DNA from 2 places in the Microbulbifer sp. SE14 genome. Region 2 is predicted to be linked to the other one. Evidence: predicted binding sites of a transcription regulator. Region 2 holds the regulator's gene; the other holds the start of a gene.

Region 1 (5,507 bases), on a different contig from region 2:
GTGGACGTCCGGGAGAGGGCAGATACGATGGACGGGACCCGGCGCAGCCCGGTCCCGTGGGAAGCGGATCAGTTGTTGGGCTGCGCCTTCGGCAGCCCGGGGGCCACCGGGGCCTTGGGCGCCTGCTGCGCCTGGCCCGCCGGGTTGTCCGGCACTGTGCCACCGGGGCGATGCACGTAAATGGTGACGGCCTGGGACCGGGCCAGCACATTGCCGCCCGGGTCGGTGAGCACCGCCTGCACGCTGTGGGAGCCGCGCTCCAGGGCGGAGATATCCAGGCTGGTGCCGGAGGAGCTCCCGGCCCAGGGCTGGCCGTCCACCACGGCGAAGAACCGGTAGCCGGTGCGCGGCACCGGGTCCACTGCCACCTGCAGCACGATAAAGCGCTGGCCAGGGGGGATGGTGGCGCCGTCCTGGGGGCTGACAATGGCGAAATTGATCGGGCCGGTGTATTCGTCCTCCTGGTCCCGCCGGTCTTTCGGCGACAGCTTGCGGATGGGCAGGGGGCGCGGCAGGGCGATGGGCTGCACATTGGTGGGGCCCAGGTCGACCTTCTCCGCCTTTTCCCCCGGCAGCGGCTTGTCGCTGAAGACGACACGGCCGCCCGGACCCACGGATTTGTAGATGGCGTTGCCTGCGGGCAGGTCGTCGGTGCCGTCGCCGCCGGCCAGGGTGGCCAGGGGGGCAGCGAGCAGCAGTGCCAGTAGCAGTTTGTGTCCTTTCATCGGTCCTCGATCGCGGCCAACGGCCGCTCCTACTGGGGGGGGAATCCCGGGTCCCGGTTAATTAAAGGCTAGTGTACCTGCAAAAAAAAAGCCCGCACCAGGGCGGTGCGGGCTTTTTGCAACAGTGTGAAGTTGTGAGACTTACACCGAGTAGTACATATCGAACTCGACCGGGTGAGTGGTCATCTGCAGGCGCTCCACCTCGGCGCGCTTCAGGTCGATGTAGGCATCGATGGCGTCGTCGGTGAATACGCCGCCCTCGGTCAGGAAGGCGCGGTCCTGATCCAGTGCATCCAGGGCCATTTCCAGGCTGGAGGCGACGGTCGGGTACTCGGCCAGCTCTTCCGGCGGCAGGTCGTACAGGTCCTTGTCGGCGGCGTCGCCGGGGTGGATCTTGTTCTTGACGCCGTCGAGGCCGGCCATCAGCAGGGCGGCGAAGGCCAGGTAGGGGTTGGCAGTCGGATCCGGGAAGCGGGTCTCGATGCGCTTGCCCTTCGGGCTCGGCACGAACGGAATGCGGATGGACGCGGAGCGGTTGCGCGCGGAGTAGGCCAGGATCACCGGCGCCTCGAAGCCCGGCACCAGACGCTTGTAGGAGTTGGTGGAGGCGTTACAGATGGCGTTCAGGGCGCGGGCGTGCTTGATGATACCGCCGATGTAGAACAGCGCGGTCTCGGACAGGCCGGCATAGGCGTCGCCGGCGAACTGGTTGACGCCGTCCTTGCTGAAGGACTGGTGTACGTGCATGCCGGAACCGTTGTCGCCCACCAGCGGCTTGGGCATGAAGGTCGCGGTCTTGCCGTAGGCGTGGGCCACGTTGTGCACTGCGTACTTGAGGATCTGCACCTCGTCCGCTTTCTTGGTCAGGGTGTTGGCGCCGACGCCGATTTCACACTGGCCGGCGGTGCCAACTTCGTGGTGGTGCACTTCCACATGCAGGCCCATCTGCTCCATGGCGGTGCACATGGCGGCGCGGATGTCGTGCAGGGAGTCGACCGGCGGAACCGGGAAGTAGCCGCCCTTCACGCCCGGGCGGTGGCCGATGTTGCCCTCGGCGTAGGTGGCGCCGGAGGACCAGGCCGCCTCTTCGGAGTTGATCTTGTAGAAGGCACCGCCCATTTCCGCGCCCCAGGTGATGTCGTCGAAGACGAAGAACTCGGGCTCCGGGCCAAACAGGGCGGTGTCACCCAGGCCGGTGGACTTCAGGTATTCCTCGGCGCGCAGCGCGATGGAGCGCGGGTCGCGCTCGTAGCCCTGGCCGGTGATCGGGTCGACGATGTTGCAGCGGATGATCACGGTGCTCTCGTCGGTGAAGGGGTCCAGGAAGGCCGTGTCGTCGTCCGGCATCAGGATCATGTCGGACTCGTTGATGCCCTTCCAGCCGGCGATGGAGGAGCCGTCGAACATCTTGCCCTCTTCGAAGAACTCGCTGTCAACTTCCTTCGCCGGAATGGACACGTGCTGTTCTTTACCCTTGGTGTCGGTGAAGCGCAGGTCTACCCACTTGGCTTCACTCTCTTTGATCAAACCGAGCGTTTTAGCTGACATTGGAATCCTCCAGGTCTTGAAAAGTAATTTGTCGCAAAGCCCTTCTGTGGCTTCAACTCTCTACCTGGCGTGAAACAAAGCAAGGAGTGTGCCAAATTGGGGCAGTGGCGTTGGGGCTGCGTTTGCGGCGTGCGCGGGGCGGACAGGGGCCAGAATAGAGGTAAAGTGTCCGCCCGGCCACATCCGCATGCACCAGTTTGGCGCGCATACTGGCAGCTGCGCACCAATGGTGTGCATGACCAACTTTTCGCCAGCTAGTTTATAATGCCGCACCTTCCATCCACAGGCGGTACACCACGGATTCCCATGCACTTTGTCGTCAAGTTCTTCCCCGAGATCACCATCAAGAGCAACCCGGTGCGCAAGCGCATGTCGCGCCAGCTCAAGGAAAACCTGCAGCGCCTGCTGCGGCAGCTGGACGACCGCATCCAGGTGCGCAAGGACTGGGAGAAAATCGACGTCATAGCCCCCGATGCAGTGGCCCACCTGGGCGGGCGCATCGAGGAGGTGCTGGCCCACACCCCCGGCATCGCCAACTTCTCGCGGGTGCAGCAGTTCCCGCTGGGCGACCTGCAGGACATCTACGAGAAGACGCTGTCCGTCTGGGGCGACAAGCTCACCGGCAAGACCTTCTGCGTGCGCGCCAAGCGCACCGGCGACCACGACTTCAAGTCCCTGGACGTGGAGCAGTATGTGGGCGGCGGCCTGAACCAGAATACCCAAGCCGCCGGCGTCAAGCTGAAGGACCCGGACATCACCGTGAAGCTGGAGATACGCCACGACAAGCTCAACGTGGTGGAACAGCAGACCCCGGGCCTGGGCGGCTTCCCCCTCGGCACCCAGGACCCGGTGCTGTCGCTGGTGTCCGGTGGCTTCGACTCCACCGTGGCCAGCTACCTGACCATCAAGCGCGGCATCCGCACCCACTTCCTCTTCTTCAACCTTGGCGGGCGCCAGCACGAACTCGGCGTGAAGGAGGTGGCCTTCTACCTGTGGCAGAAATACGGCGCCTCCCACCGGGTGCGCTTCGTCACTGTGCCCTTCGACGAGGTGGTGGCGGAGATCCTCGAGAATGTCGACGACTCCTATATGGGCGTGATCCTGAAGCGCATGATGCTGCGCGCAGGCTCCGTGATCGCCAAGGAACTGGAGGTGGACGCGCTGGTGACCGGCGAGGCCATCGCCCAGGTGTCCAGCCAGACCCTGAAGAACCTGTCGGTGATCGACAGCGTCACCGACACCCTGGTGCTGCGCCCGCTGATCACCAGCGACAAGACCGACATCATCCGCACCGCGCGAGAGATCGGCACCGAGGAGTTCGCCGCGAACATGCCCGAGTACTGCGGCGTGATCTCGGTGAAGCCCACCACGCGCGCGAAAATGGAAAAAGTGGAAAACGAGGAGAACCGCTTCGATTTCACGGTCCTGGACCGCGCCATCGGCAACCGCGTGATGCAGAATATCGACGAGGTGATGGAGGACGTGCGCGGCGAGACACCGGACGTGGAGGTGGTCGCCGAGCCCCACGGCCAGGTGGTGATCGATATCCGCCACCCGGACGAGGAGGAGCTGGACCCGCTGGAAGTGCCCGGCACCGATGTGGAGACCATCCCCTTCTACCGCCTGAGCAATGCCTTCAAGAAGCTGGACAAGGACCGCAACTATCTTCTCTACTGCAAGCGCGGCGTCATGAGCAAGCTGCATGCGTCGCATTTGCTGGACGAGGGCTACCGCAATGTGGGTGTCTTCAGGCCGGAAAAAGCCTCCCCCGATCAATAATTGCTGACTGGTGGCGTCGGTTTTTTGCACAGCGCGAAATTTCCGGCGCCCGGATGTCCTCCCGACACAGGACTCTTTCCAGAATTCCACAAATGCGCACCCTGCCCCCGCCCGGCGTGACCCGATTCGTTTTTCCCCCGCCGCTCTTCCCCTAAACTCCGCGCCGTTCAGTTTCCCATTTCCAACTGAGGTAAAGGCAATGCGCAATTTCGCGATTCTCCTGTGCCTGCTATTTGCAATCGCCGGCTGCGGCGGAGGCGGCTCCTCCGGTGAACCCGAGCAGGAAGCGGTCATGAGCGCCCCCGACGCCATGATCGGCATCATGCTCACCGACGCGCCCTCCGACGATATTGAGCGGCTGCTCGCCACCATCACCAGGATCGAGCTGGTGGGCGAGGAGCAGTCACACACCGTCTTCGACGGCGAGGAGCGGGTCGATTTCGCCCAGCTCACCGACTTCTACGAGCTGTTCAACATCACTTCGGTCACCCCCGGCACTTACCAGTTCGTCCGCATCCGGATGTCCGACGTAGTCATAGTGGCGGAAGACGACAGCGGCGCCCTGGTGGAAACCCGGGTTTCACTGCCCTCCAACACCATCGACCTGGCCCCGGAGAGCGCCTTTACCATCGCCGAGGGCCAGGTGCTCTTCCTGAAGATCGACTTCGATATCGACAAGGCCCTGGAGCTGCTGGCAGAGCAGGGCGGCGAGTTGGTGCTGCAGCCGGTGATCTTCGTCGAAATCGGCGAGCAGCTGCCTGCAGACCGCTTCGTGCGCCTGAGCGGTATCGTCGACGAGGTCCTGGCGGACGGGCTGCGCATCTGCGACACCCAGCTGATCTCCGAGGTGGACACCAAGCGCCGCGCCCTGGGCGCCTGCGCGGAGATAAAGACCGATATCCAGACCAGCTTCTTCGGCGCCGACGGCATGCCCGCCAGCTCCGCCGACCTGCTGGAAGGCGACGACGTGATAGTGGTCGGCTATATCAACCGCCGCGTCACCGAGATTCCCGCCATTCCCTACGGCCACTTCCCGCCGCCCGGGTCCTGTCGCCTGTGGTATCCCGCGCGCAGCACCGGCGACCAGCCGCCGCCGGAGTCCTGCGAGAACTTTGACACCCAGGCCGTGCCCGAAGGCGCCATTCTGCTGAACGATCAGGGCATGCCGGTGCAGGATATCTACGGCGCCGACGCCCTGGTGATAGAGCAGGGCCTGCCCAGTGAATTCCCGCGCCTGCGCGGCGGGGTCACCAGCCAGGTTACCAGCGGCCAGTTCGGCTTCCAGGCCGAAGGCGAGCAGTGGGGCGGCACCGCCCTGAGCGCCGTCCTCTTCCCGCAGACCCGCATCTTCTCCCGCGCCGGTGCCGAGCTGGAGGCGGAGGCCATCCAGCCGGAACTGAAGGCAAAGCTCGACGGTGTGCTGGCAGAGCCGGGGCAGGTGCGCACGGCCTTTAT
Region 2 (5,507 bases):
TCTCACGCAACCCCTCGATCACCCGCGGCGCCTGCTGCACGTCCTGCCACAGGTTGCGCGCGTCTATACCCAGGGCCAGGCGGGGGCTGCTCAGGGCGGGTTGGGAGCCCAGGGCGCTTTGCGGTTGGGAGTTGCCGATCGGCGGCTGCTCGCGCACGCGCCGGACCAGTTCCGGCAGCAGGCTGGCCGGCAGGTTGTCGATACAGTTGAAGCCGACGTCCTCCAGCAACTGCAGGGCGGAACTCTTACCGGAGCCGGAGCGGCCACTGATGATCACCAGGCGCATAGGGGAGATCCTTTCTTCACTTCAGCGCTTTATGTTCTGACAGCTGCAAGTCACCCGTGTGAAGCCTCGGGTCGGTTCAGTCGGTGTAACTCGCTGATCTGGTGCAGATTATGCAGCGGCGGCGCTGTCGATGGCCAGCGCGTAGAGTTCGTCCCCGCTCTCGGCCTGGCGGAGCTTTTCCCTGACCCGGCTGTCGCTGAACAGGGCGGCGATTTCCGCCAGGGTGTCCAGATGCTCCTGTTCGGAGTCCTCCGGCACCAGCAGGGCGAACAGCAGATCCACCGGCTGGCGGTCGACGGCGTCGAAGTCAACCGCAGGCTCGGTGGTGCAGAGCACGCCGATGGGGCGCTCACAGCCCGGCAGTCGGCAGTGCGGAATGGCCACGCCGTCGCCGATACCGGTGGAGCCGAGGCGCTCGCGGGCGATCAGTTGGTTGAAGATGGTATCGGCATCGTGTTGTGGATACTGTTCGGCAATGGCCTGGGCAATGTTGAGCAGCAACTTCTTTTTGCTGCTCCCCGCCAGATGGCAGAGGCTCAGGCGGGGAGAGAGTAATGCTTCCAATGTCATAGTTCAGCGGTGGTTCTGCAACTTCTCTTTGTGTTTCCTGAGTTGGCGATCCAGCTTGTCGGCCAGGGCGTCAATGGCCGCGTACATGTCTCTGTCTTCAGAGCCGGCACAGAGATCGTGCCCGTTCATGTGCACCCTGGCTTCGGCCTTCTGGATCAGTTTGTCCACGGACAGGATTACGTGTGCATTGGTAATGTTGTCGTAGTGTCGGGAGAGCTTTTCCAGTTTGCTTTCACAGTAATCGCGCAGGGGCGGAGTGAGATCTACGTGGTGACCACTGATGTTGATCTGCATGGATTTCTCCTTATTGAGAGCATCGCTTGGCGGCGCCCCTCCCGTTAGGGCCGCAACCCTACTAGGAAGTTCGCCAGATTGGAAGGATACACTCAAAGTTTGGACGTTGGTCGCCGCCGGGGTGGCTTGGGGCGCCTTGCAGTTTGTGACTGGCCGTTCTTGGTTAGTCAGAATTCTGGCGCTAGGGATGCCATTCCCATCCGTGGTGATTGCTCCGTAAGCGAGTGGTCGGCCGGGAAAAAGCCTCATCGGCAAACATTTCCCGGATGGCCCCCGGCAGCTGGGTCTTCGTGTCGGGCTTCGGCATTCTTTTCCCGAGCCCCGACCTAAACCAGCCGCTTGCGCTCGCTGGAGGAGGGGATGCCCATGGACTCCCGGTACTTGGCCACGGTGCGCCGGGCCACCTGGATGCCCTGCTTGTCCAGTTCCTGAGTGATCTTGTTGTCGGACAGCGGCTTGCGGGGTTGCTCGGCGTCGATCAGTTTGCGGATCATCGCGCGGATGGCGGTGGAGGAGGCGTCCTCGCCGGAGTCGGTGCTGACGTGGCTGGAGAAGAAGTATTTGAGTTCGAAGACCCCGCGCGGGGTGAGCATGTACTTCTGGGTGGTGACGCGGGAGATGGTGGATTCGTGCATGCCGATGGTTTCGGCGATATCCGCCAGCACCATGGGCTTCATCGCCTCGGGGCCCAGCTCGAAGAAGCCCTGCTGCTTCTCGACGATGCTGGAGGCCACCTTGAGCAGGGTTTCGTTGCGGCTCTGCAGGCTTTTCAGGAACCAGCGTGCCTCCTGCAGGTGATCGCGCAGGAAATTGTTATCGCTGGAGTTGTCGGCGCGCCGGATCAGGGCTGCGTAGTCGCCATTGATGCGCAGCCGGGGAGTGGTTTCCGGGTTCAGTTCCACCAGCCAGCGCTGCTCCCGGCGGCTGACGATGATGTCTGGCACCACATACTGCGGCTCCTCGCCGCCGAAGGCCTCGCCGGGGTAAGGGGTCAGGGTCTGGATCAGGCGCACCACCTCGCCCAGCTGCGCCTCGTTGAGGCGGGTTCTGCGGCTGAGGCTGCGGAAGTCGCGCTTGCCGAGCAGGTCCAGGTGGCGGTCCACTACCAACAGCGCCTGCTCCAGCCAGGGGGTGCCGACCGGCAGCTGGCGCAGCTGCAGCAGCAGGCATTCGCGCAGGTCGCGGGCGCCGCAGCCGGCGGGCTCGAACTGCTGGATGGTCTTGAGTACCGCGAGGACTTCGTCCTCCTCCGCTTCCAGCGTCGCGGCTATGTCGCCCAGGGGCGTTTCCAGGAGGCCGCTCGGGGCTATGCCGTCGATCAGGTTCTCACCGATCAACTTGTCCTGCGCGGAAAGGGTGGTCAGGTTGAGCTGCCACAGCAGATGGTCCTGCAGACTGTCCGGGGCGGAGTTGCGCTGCTCCAGGGCGAGTTCGTCCCCGTCGCCGCCACTGTAGCTACCGCCGCTGTAGATATCGTCCCAGCGGGTGTCCACCGGCAGTTCGTCGGGGATATCGTGGCTCCAATCACTTTCGGTACCCTGGTCGCTGCCGTTGACCGAGGAGTCATCGGAGGCGGAGCGCTCCGGCGACTGCTCCTCGGTGCTGTCAGGGTGAGAGTGATCCTCGCCGTCCACCTCCAGCAGCGGATTGCTGTCCAGCGCCGACTGTACCTCCTGTTGCAAGTCCAGCGTCGACAATTGCAGCAGGCGAATAGCCTGTTGCAGCTGGGGCGTCATGGTCAGCTGGGTGCCGAGCTTTAACTGGAGAGACTGCTTCATATTTGAGGGACTGCAGACCTGTGCGGCGGATGAATCATCTAAAAATCCAAGACGCCGCAGACTAACCCTCTGTTCGGTGGATTACAAGCAATAACTGTGCCGGTTTTGAATGCGGAATGCGAAATGCGGAATGATGAATGCGCGGTCTGGATCTCCTCAGGCGGACAGTGGTCCGGCCGCGCTTGGGCCTGGGAGGCGTGAGCTAGCGATATTAGGTGGTTTTTGCGGCACTATGGGTTGATGCTATTCCGCATTAAATGGTGAACTCGTGTCCCAAGTAGACTTCGCGCACCTGCTGGTTGGCGAGCACTTCCGCCGGGGTGCCGGCGGCGATGATATGGCCCTCGCTGACGATATAGGCGGTTTCGCAGATATCCAGGGTCTCGCGCACATTGTGGTCGGTGATCAGCACGCCGATGCCGCGATCGCGCAGGTGGCGGATGATCTGCTTGATGTCGTTGACCGAGATCGGATCCACGCCGGCGAAGGGTTCGTCCAGCAGGACGAAGTCCGGGTCCGTGGCCAGGGCGCGGGCTATCTCCACACGGCGCCGCTCGCCGCCGGACAGGGCCATGCCGAGGCTGTTCTCGATATGGGTGATGTTGAATTCCTTCAGCAGTTCCTGCACCTGCTGCAGCCGTTCGGCGCGGGACAGTTCCCTGCGGGTTTCGAGGATGGCGAGGATGTTGTCGCGCACAGACAGGCGGCGGAACACCGAGGCCTCCTGGGGCAGGTAGCCGATGCCCTTGCGCGCGCGCCCGTGCATGGACAGGTGGGTAATGTCCTCGTCGTCGATCAGCACCTGGCCGGCATCCGCCTGGACCAGGCCGGCGATCATGTAGAAACAGGTAGTCTTGCCGGCGCCGTTGGGGCCGAGCAGGCCGACCACCTGGCCGCTGGTCACGCTGACGGAGACGTCCTGGACCACTTTTCTCTTCTTGTACTGTTTGGCGAGGTGTAACGCTTTCAGCGTTGGCATAGTGTGTTCCGAATTTGCTTCGAGTCCCGACTCGAATGGCGATAAATCAAGGCCTTGGGCGGAGTTATTCTTTCCCGAGTCCCGAGTCCCGAGTCCCGAGTCCCGATAAGTGAGTCGAGCTACTGGTTCTGCTGTGTCTCTTCGGCCTGCTGGCCATTTTCCTGTTTTTTCTCCGGCTTCCAGATCATCTCCACGCGGCCGTCGCCGGACTGGCCCTGGGCCTGTAGCTGCTCGCTTTTCAGGTCGTAGTCGATCTTCTCGGCGGTCAGGGTGTTGCCGTCCCGGTCCACGTGGGCGTCGCCGGTCAGGTGCAGTTCGTCGGAGCTGACGGTGAATTCGATACGCTGCGCCCGGGCCTTGACCGGGTTCTGGCTCTGCTGCACCTGCTGCTGGAAGTGCGCCGGCTTGCCGGTGGCGATCACGTGGCTGATTTCGCCGGCGGCGTTGCCGTGCACCTCGACGCGGTCGGCGCGGATCTGCAGGGAGCCCTGGGTGATGACCACATTGCCGCTGTAGACAGACAGGTTCTTGCCGCGGTTGGCCTCCAGTTTCTTGGCCTGTACCTTGATCGGCTGTTCGCGGTCCTGCGGCAGTGCCAGGGCCTGGGCGCCCAGCACCAGCATCGCGATGGCGGCGATGGGCCGCAGGCGGCAGGGGTTATTTGGTTTCATAGCTGCTCTTTACGTCGGAGAGGATTTCCACCCGGTCTTCTTTCAGGAAGGCGCGCAGGCCCTTGCCCGTAGTGACGTTGGGGCCGGCGGTAATGGTAACAACTTTGTCCGTCTCGGCGTATTCCTCGCGCGGCTTGATGGTGATGGCCTGGGTGTCCAGTCTTACGCCGCCGGGCTCAGGCAATTCGTTGATCTTCACGTCGCCGCTCAGTACCACCCGCTCCCCGTTGTTGTGGGCGACGCCTCTCCTGGACTCGGTGCGCCATTTGGGTTCGCGCTCCTGGTAGAAGAGTATGCGCGGTTCGGTGAGGTCGGCGCGGTCGCGGCGCTCGAACTGGAAGAAGGTGATCTTCTCGGCGTCCACGCGGTAGGCGAGGGTGCCCTCCTCGTTGAAGTGGCGGGTCTTGGCGTCGTGGATCACCAGGTCTGCGGCTTTCTGCTTCTGCTGCGGTGTGGGTCTCTTGCCGAGCAGTTGCTGCGGCGGGCTCTCGGCGAACCAGAGCCCGGCGCTGATCAGCAGTACGACGATGACCAGGGGCAGCCAGGTGCGCATCAGGCTTCTCCGAGGTAGGGGGCCAGGGCGGCGTCGAAGGTGCCCTGGGCCTGCATGATGCGGTCGCAGACCTCGCGCACCGCGCCCTCGCCGCCGCGGGCCTGGGTGACCCACAGGGCGCGCTCGCGCACCGGCGGTGCGGCGTTGGGGACGGAGATGGGGCAGCCGATGCGGGTCATCACCAGCAGGTCCGGGTAGTCGTCACCCACATAGGCGATATCCTCGAGGCGGCAGGGTTCGTCGGCGAACAGTTCCTCGAGGGCGGCGAACTTGTCCTCGCGGCCCTGGGTCAGTTTGCTGACCCCCAGCTCGTGGGCGCGGCGCTCCACCACGGCGCTGCGCCGGCCGGTGATGATGGCGACGCGCACACCGGATT

The links. The regulator sigma-54, encoded in region 2, starts transcription at its own class of promoters, with help from an activator protein. The targets are predictions, from matches to a motif close to TGGCACANNNNTTGCNNT.
Region 1: the regulator sigma-54 is predicted to act here: its motif matches at 2,350-2,367, upstream of glnA (glutamate--ammonia ligase).

The regions. Positions count from the first base shown of each region.
Region 1 is NZ_JCBAJA010000030.1:12,124-17,630, forward strand. Features, by position in the region: gene AC6R19_RS18215 (DUF4124 domain-containing protein) at 69-725, opposite strand; gene glnA (glutamate--ammonia ligase) at 867-2,273, opposite strand; gene thiI (tRNA uracil 4-sulfurtransferase ThiI) at 2,580-4,052, shown strand; gene AC6R19_RS18230 (DUF4382 domain-containing protein) at 4,252-5,507, shown strand, end outside.
Region 2 is NZ_JCBAJA010000022.1:4,828-10,334, reverse strand. Features, by position in the region: gene rapZ (RNase adapter RapZ) at 1-286, opposite strand, end outside; gene ptsN (PTS IIA-like nitrogen regulatory protein PtsN) at 395-856, opposite strand; gene hpf (ribosome hibernation-promoting factor, HPF/YfiA family) at 860-1,150, opposite strand; gene AC6R19_RS15260 (RNA polymerase factor sigma-54) at 1,477-2,928, opposite strand; gene lptB (LPS export ABC transporter ATP-binding protein) at 3,182-3,907, opposite strand; gene lptA (lipopolysaccharide transport periplasmic protein LptA) at 4,027-4,578, opposite strand; gene lptC (LPS export ABC transporter periplasmic protein LptC) at 4,565-5,131, opposite strand; gene AC6R19_RS15240 (KdsC family phosphatase) at 5,131-5,507, opposite strand, start outside.